One region of the Agromyces flavus genome, then DNA from elsewhere that is predicted to be linked to it. Evidence: predicted binding sites of a transcription regulator. Region 1 holds the regulator's gene; the other holds the start of a gene.

The links. Region 1 encodes HspR, which represses chaperone genes until heat shock. Its sites were predicted from a motif close to AAGTTGAGTCNNNNNGACTCAACTT; they were not measured.
Region 2: the regulator HspR is predicted to act here: its motif matches at 1,499-1,523, upstream of BLT99_RS10585 (ATP-dependent Clp protease ATP-binding subunit).

What each region holds. Positions count from the first base shown of each region.
Region 1 is NZ_LT629755.1:3,225,908-3,229,315, reverse strand. It holds gene BLT99_RS15285 (DUF7882 family protein) at 1-30, shown strand, start outside; gene BLT99_RS15280 (DUF7882 family protein) at 56-370, shown strand; gene BLT99_RS15275 (hypothetical protein) at 414-698, shown strand; gene BLT99_RS15270 (EAL domain-containing protein) at 683-1,465, opposite strand; gene BLT99_RS15265 (heat shock protein transcriptional repressor HspR) at 1,587-2,012, opposite strand; gene BLT99_RS15260 (DnaJ C-terminal domain-containing protein) at 2,009-3,001, opposite strand; gene BLT99_RS15255 (nucleotide exchange factor GrpE) at 3,096-3,408, opposite strand, start outside.
Region 2 is NZ_LT629755.1:2,249,926-2,253,333, reverse strand. It holds gene BLT99_RS10590 (DGQHR domain-containing protein) at 1-1,145, shown strand, start outside; gene BLT99_RS10585 (ATP-dependent Clp protease ATP-binding subunit) at 1,540-3,408, shown strand, end outside.

The DNA.
Region 1 (3,408 bases):
CCCGGCGACGTGCCGGCGCCGACCCGATGACATCGACACCAAGAGGAGGAACGGGATGGGAACGCTGATCTACGGTCCGCGGATCTCGGAGTTCGAGATCGAGGATCGCACGCTCGCGCACCTGCAGTTCGTGATCGCGGCGAAGCTGCAGCGCGGCGAGAACTTCATGTTCACCTGGAGCCATGGGATGGAGCGCGGCAGCGGCCGCAGCGTCATCTGGATCAGCCCGGCTGCCCAGGTGCATTTCCGGTTCAGCGGCAACCGCGCCCCCACGCTCAATCGCGCCTGGCTCGAGATCCTGATGGACAGCGCGAACAGCCGCGCCGGACTGCACTGGGTGCCCGAACCGACCGAAGCGGTTCGCGCGTGACGGGCCGCGGCGCACGACGGACACGAGAGAACGGAGCATCACAGTGAAGATCCATCGACTGACGGTCGACGGCAAGGACTACTTCCTGCCCGACCCCATCGACGAACTGCGGGCGCAGATCCTCGCCGCGGTGCAGGGCGGCGGCGGCTACGTCAACATCCCGCCGCTGCGCGGCGGACCCGGCATCGACATCCTCTTCTCACCGGGCATGCCGGTGACGTGGACCCAGCTCGACATAGGCGAGTCCGGGGAGCCGGGGGCACCCGGATCGGGCTCCGGCCAGGACTCCGACGACGAGTCGTTCGAGGATCCCTACAGCTCGCTCTGAGCCGGACCGTCCGCCTCCGCCTGGAGGCGGGCGGTCATCCGTTCGGGTGGCGTGGGACGACCGAACAGGAACCCCTGGGCCCGGTGGAAGCCGAGCGCCCGCACGGCCTCCCACTGCCGCTCGGTCTCGACGCCTTCGGCGACCGTACGGAGACCGCGCTCGTGGGCGAAGCCGACGAGTCTCGCGGCCATACGGTCGTCGTCGGGCAGACGCTCGATCACCGAGCGATCGACCTTGAGCTCGGTGATCGGCAGGGCCGCCGAGCGGGACTCCGCCTCTTCCAGGCTGCGGACATCGTCGAGCGACACCCCGACGCCGTGCGCCTGCAGTCGGTCGAGCATGGCGGCGGCGGTCGCCGGCGAGGGCCGGGACTCGGTGAGCTCGAGTGTGAGCAGGCTCGGCACGAGACCGGCGTGCGCCAGCCGATCGAGCACGCGCTCGGCGAAGTCGGGCTGCTCGAGCTGCACTGCGGCGACGTTGACGGCGACCTCGAGCGGTCGACCCGAGTCCGCGAGCTCTGCGCCGTACCGGCAGGCGGCGCGGATCATGGCATCGCCGACCGCGTCCATCGACCGGGTCTCCTCGGCGATGGGGATGAAGTGCTGCGGTCCGAGCACGCCGCGCTCGGGATGACGCCACCGGCTCAGCGCCTCGACCGCGACCGTGCGCCCGCTCGTCGCATCCACCTGCGCCTGGTACTCCGCGATGATCTCGCCGCGCGCCGCGGCACGGCGCAGCTCGCGAATGACGCGGTGGTTCCCGTGCACGATTTCCTCCCCCGGCCCGCATGGGCCGTGGCTATTCTGCGCGCCTCAGCCGATTTCGGTCAAAAGGAGGACACGGCGCAGGTCGATCCGTATAATCGGCGCGCGATCTCGCGGGCGCCGTTCAGCCGCGCTCGAGCGGTCGCCAGACGACGACCGCATTCTCACGGCGGACACGGGTTCCGGTGCGCACCGACACGATGTCGCCCTCGCTGCCGGCAGCGAACACGCGACGACCCGGACGGTTGAGCATCTCGTCGGCGAGCGCGCGCTCGAGCTCGCGCACGCGGGCACGCAGTTCGGTCACCTCGTTCTCGAGTCCGAGCACACGACGGATGCCCTCGAGGCTCACGCCCTCGCTCGAGAGCTGCTGGATCTCACGCAGCTGCGCGACATCCCGCATCGAGTAGCGCCGCGACTTGCCCGCGGTGCGCTTGGGCGACACGAGGCCGAGTCGGTCGTACTGGCGGAGCGTCTGCGGATGCATCCCGGCGAGCTCGGCCGCGACGGAGATCACGAAGAGCGGGCTCTCGCCGTCGACCTGCATCATGCGCCCCGTGCCTTGGCGAGGAGGTCGGCGCGGGGGTCCTCGTCGGGCAGCTGCGCCGCGAACTCGCGCAGGCGCTCCTCGGCGTCCTTCGAGAGGTGCGACGGCACGGCGACCTGCACGACGGCGAGGAGGTCGCCCGTGCCCTTCGACGAGTGCACGCCGCGGCCCTTGACGCGAAGCACGCGGCCGCTCGGCGTGCCGGGCGCGACGCGCAACTTGACCGGGTCGCCGCCGAGCGTCGGCACCTGGATGGTGGCGCCGAGCGCGGCTTCGGTGAACGTGACGGGCACGTTCACGCGCAGGTTGAGGCCGTCGCGTTCGAAGACAGGGTGAGGGCGCACCTTGACGGTGAGTACGATGTCGCCGGGCTCGCCGCCGTCGGGCGACGGATGACCCTTGCCCCGGAGCCGGATCTTCTGCCCGTCGGCGACGCCGGCCGGCACGTTCACGGTGATCTCGCGACCCTCGGACGTCTGCAGCGTGATGCGGTCGCCCTTCGTCGCGGTGATGAAGTCGAGCGTCGTCGACGCGGTGACATCCCGGCCGCGGGTCGGGCCGCCGAACCCGCGGTATCCGCCGGTCGGCTGCCCGAAGCGACCGCCGCCGAAGAGCCCGCCGAGCAGGTCCTCGTACTGCCCGCCCTGCTGGTAGGTGTACCGCGTGCCGCCGGCGCCGCCCGGCCCACCGAACATGCCGCCGAACACGTCCTCGAAGCCGCCGCCCCCGCCGCCGGGCGCGGTGAAGCGGGCTCCGCCCCCCATCGCGCGGACGGCGTCGTACTCCTTGCGCTCCTCGGCGTCGGAGAGCACCGAGTGCGCCTCGCTGATCTCCTTGAACTTCGCCTCGGCCGCGGCGTCCCCCGGGTTCTGGTCGGGGTGGTACTTGCGCGCGAGCTTGCGGTAGGCCTTCTTGATGTCGGCGTCGCTCGCGTCCTTCGAGACGCCGAGGATCGCGTAGAAGTCCTTGTCGAACCAATCCTGGCTGGCCATCGGCGCCTCCTTCCTGAAATCTAGCGGGTCCCTGCCGGCGGTCGAGCAGGGCCGAAGGCCTCACTCGACCACCGGCGGGTGGTGACGGATGCCGCTACGCGGGCGTCTTGACGACGACCTTCGCGGCGCGCAGCAGCGTGCCGCCCAGGGTGTAGCCGGTCTCGACGACGTCGGCGACCGTGTCGACCTCGACCTCGTCGGAGTGCTGCTGGAAGATCGCCTCGTGCTGCTGCGGGTCGAACGGCTCGCCCACCTCGCCGAACGGCGTCAGGCCGAGCTTCTCGACGGACGCGCGCAGCTTGGCGGCGATCGTCGCGAACGGGGTGTCGCCCTCGAGGTCGCCGTGCTTCTCGGCACGGTCGAGGTCGTCGAGCACCGGGAGGAGCACGGAGACGGCCGCGCCGATC
Region 2 (3,408 bases), 980 kb from region 1:
TGACTCTCAAGGCCGATCTCGAGTGGACGAGCATCGATCTGCGGCGTCGGGCTCAAGCACTGAAGTTGAAGGTCGCTCAGCAACTCGGTGAGCGAAAGTCTTCCCCGTTGCGTGGAAGAGTAATCCTTGGCGAGGAGAAGAGCACCGATCGGCTATGTATCACTCTCGACGCCATTAACCGAGGGATAGACCGCGGGCGTTTCATTGGGGAGTTCACTAGCAGCGAGATGAAGAAGGTCGGATCCTTCTATCGCGGCTCGAATGAAGCTACTCTGAGACCTCTTACGGAATTTCTTGAGTACTGTTTTGATCACGCTCGCGATCGCTTGCCACTTCAGTGGAACGCTGGCAAGGGCGAGGGGGGTTTTGTCTTCACGAATCCCGGCACCGAGGCGATGCTTCGGGTCGTCGGTGACATCGTCGACTTTCTCGCCGACCAAGGGAAGCTAGATGCGCGTGTCAATACCCCGAAGGAAACATTCGCACAGGTGCGCGAGATTTTGGATCCGCTGCTCAACCATCTTGCCCCCCTTTCAGTTGAGGATATCGCAGAGTTCAAGAGTTGGTTCGGCAGTGGTGGGCCGACCAAATATCTTCGCCGGTTTCAGGCCGCACTGGTCGAATGCGTCGACGGTTTCATGCCTGATGGATTCGACGAGTGGAAAGCCAATCAGGAAAAGCAATTTAATCAAGAGTCATATTCGATGATTAACGACATCGAGAACCACATGAAGCAGGACATCCGTCGGCGCCTCCAGGACCGGTTCCGCGGGACATGGATCAAGGACGGTGTGCCGAAAGCCGTGTATGCCCGTGCAGAGTCACTCCGTGCGGAAAAGCAGTACGAAGCACCCGAGGGTGTCACCGTCGATTGGTGGGATTGTCTTTACCTGATCGACTATCACAGCATCATGCAGCAGGGATCGAAGGCGTTGTGGGACGAGATATATGACGAGGCTTACACTTTGCCGAGCGACCGAAAGGCCGGGGCATGGAAGAGCAAGTTGTCGTGGGTAGTCACGCTCAACGAGGTTCGGAAGAAGACGCACCACAGTGGCGGCGAGGCCGTGACTGAGGAGGAGTATGCCTTTCTCCAGACCTTGCACTCCCACTTTGATCTCGGCGGAACTGGCCGGAACGACTAGTTGCGCCGGTCGCCATGCTTGGCTGGATTGCTTCGTCGTTCCGTGTTGAACCGGGGCAGTTGCCGAGGGTGTCCCGCGCGGGCGATGACTGCACCGGTAAGGTTCGTCGGTGTTCAAGCACGCGTGGCAACGACCATCGCGAGTGTTCGTCCGTGGCGTCGGCGCCGACCAATGGACATTTCTGGCGGTGGATGGTGATGGCGGGCATGTCGGCTTGCTAGCGGGCAGGGCGCAGACCCGCGCTGATTTGGAGCTTGCTGATTTGTGCGACGTCAGGCGCTCCGGGAGATTGGATCTTCGTCGGGCCATGCGCTGATACACAAGGCGGGAATACCGTCAGCTGCTCTGCGTTGAAGTTGAGCGTACCCAACTCAAGTTCCCCAGGAGGACCTAGGTGCCCGACAACTTCAACGAGGCCGGCGCGAGCTCGTTCGACGAGTTCCTCGCCCGCTACCTCGCGGGTGAGCAGGCCAGGCAGGCGCGGTCGATCGACCTCAGCCGGTTCCTGACCTCGCGCACCCAGAGCATCCTGCAGCGCGCCGGACGCTTCGCGCTCGAGCGCGGGCAGACCGAGCTCGATGCACTGCACATCCTGCGCGTCATCGTCGAGGACGAGTCCGTCGCGCAGGCGATCACGCGCGTCGGCGCGAGCCCCGAGCGCATCATCACGGCGACCGAGGCGCGGCTGCCCGCGGCATCCGACACCGCCGACGTCAATTCGGCCATGATCACCCCCAGCGCGAGCCGCGCGCTGTTCCACGCGTATCAGGTCGCGCGGTCGAGCGGGTCGACGTACATCGACCCCGAGCACCTCTTCTTCGCCCTCGTGCTCGGGCAGGACGCCCCCGCCGGGCAGGTGCTCGCGCGCGCCGGCGTCACCGCCGACGCGCTCGCGGCCGGGCTCGGCGAGCACGTGGCATCCGCTCAGGGCGAGGGCACCGACACCGCGAACGACGGTTACGGCGAGCAGACGGATGCCGCGGCATCCGCCACCCCCATGCTCGACAAGTTCGGCCTCGACCTCACCAAGCGCGCCATGAACGGCGAGCTCGACCCCGTGATCGGCCGTGCCGACGAGATCGAGCAGACCATCGAGATCCTCAGCCGCCGCACGAAGAACAACCCCGTGCTGATCGGCGAGGCCGGCGTCGGCAAGACCGCGATCGTCGAGGGCCTCGCCCGCGCGATCGTCGAGGAGAACGTGCCCGAGGCGCTGCTCGGCAAGCGGGTCGTAGCGCTCGACCTGCCCGGCATGCTCGCCGGCACCCGCTACCGCGGAGACTTCGAGGAGCGCCTCACCAAAACCATGGAAGAGATCGCCGAGCACCGGGGCGAGCTCATCGTCTTCATCGACGAGGTGCACACGGTCGTCGGCGCCGGTGGTGCCGGTGAGGGCGGCATGGACGCGGGCAACATCCTGAAGCCCCGCCTCGCGCGCGGCGAGCTGCACCTCGTGGGCGCGACCACGCTCAAGGAGTACCGCACCATCGAGAAGGACCCCGCGCTCGAGCGCCGGTTCCAGCCGGTGAAGGTCGGCGAGCCGTCGATCGAGGACTCCGTGCTCATCCTGCAGGGCCTCCGCCCCGCGTACGAGGAGCACCACGGCGTCACCTACACCGACGACGCGCTGCGCGCCGCCGTCGAGCTCAGCGCCCGGTACCTCACCGACCGCGTGCTGCCCGACAAGGCCATCGACCTCATCGACCAGGCCGGCGCACGCCTGCGCCTCAAGCTGGGCGTGAAGGTGGACGTCTCGGCGCTCATCTCCCGCCTGGCCGAGCTGGAGGCCGACAAGAACGCGGCCGTCCGCGCCGAGCACTACGAGGAGGCGTCGCGGATCCGCGACGAGATCTCGAAGGTGCAGGAGCGGCTCGACGAGGCGACCGAGAAGGCCGCCGCGCAGGGTCGTGCCGTGTCATCCGGTTCATCGACGGATGACACGACCGCCGCCTCGACGACCCTCGACGAGGCGCAGATCGCCGCCGTGATCTCGCGGGCCACCGGCATCCCGGTCAATCGGGTTACCGAGGGCGAGCGCGAGCGCCTCGCGAACCTCGAGGGCGAGCTGCACGCCCGGGTCATCGGGCAGGATGACGCGGTCACCGCCGTCGCCCGCTCGGTGCGGCGCAACCGCACCGGCATGGGCGACGCGAAGCGGCCCGTCGGCTCGTTCCTGTTCTTGGGTCCGACCGGCGTCGGCAAGACCGAGCTGGCGCGTGCGCTGGCGTCGTCGCTGTTCGACGACGAGGGCGCGATCATTCGC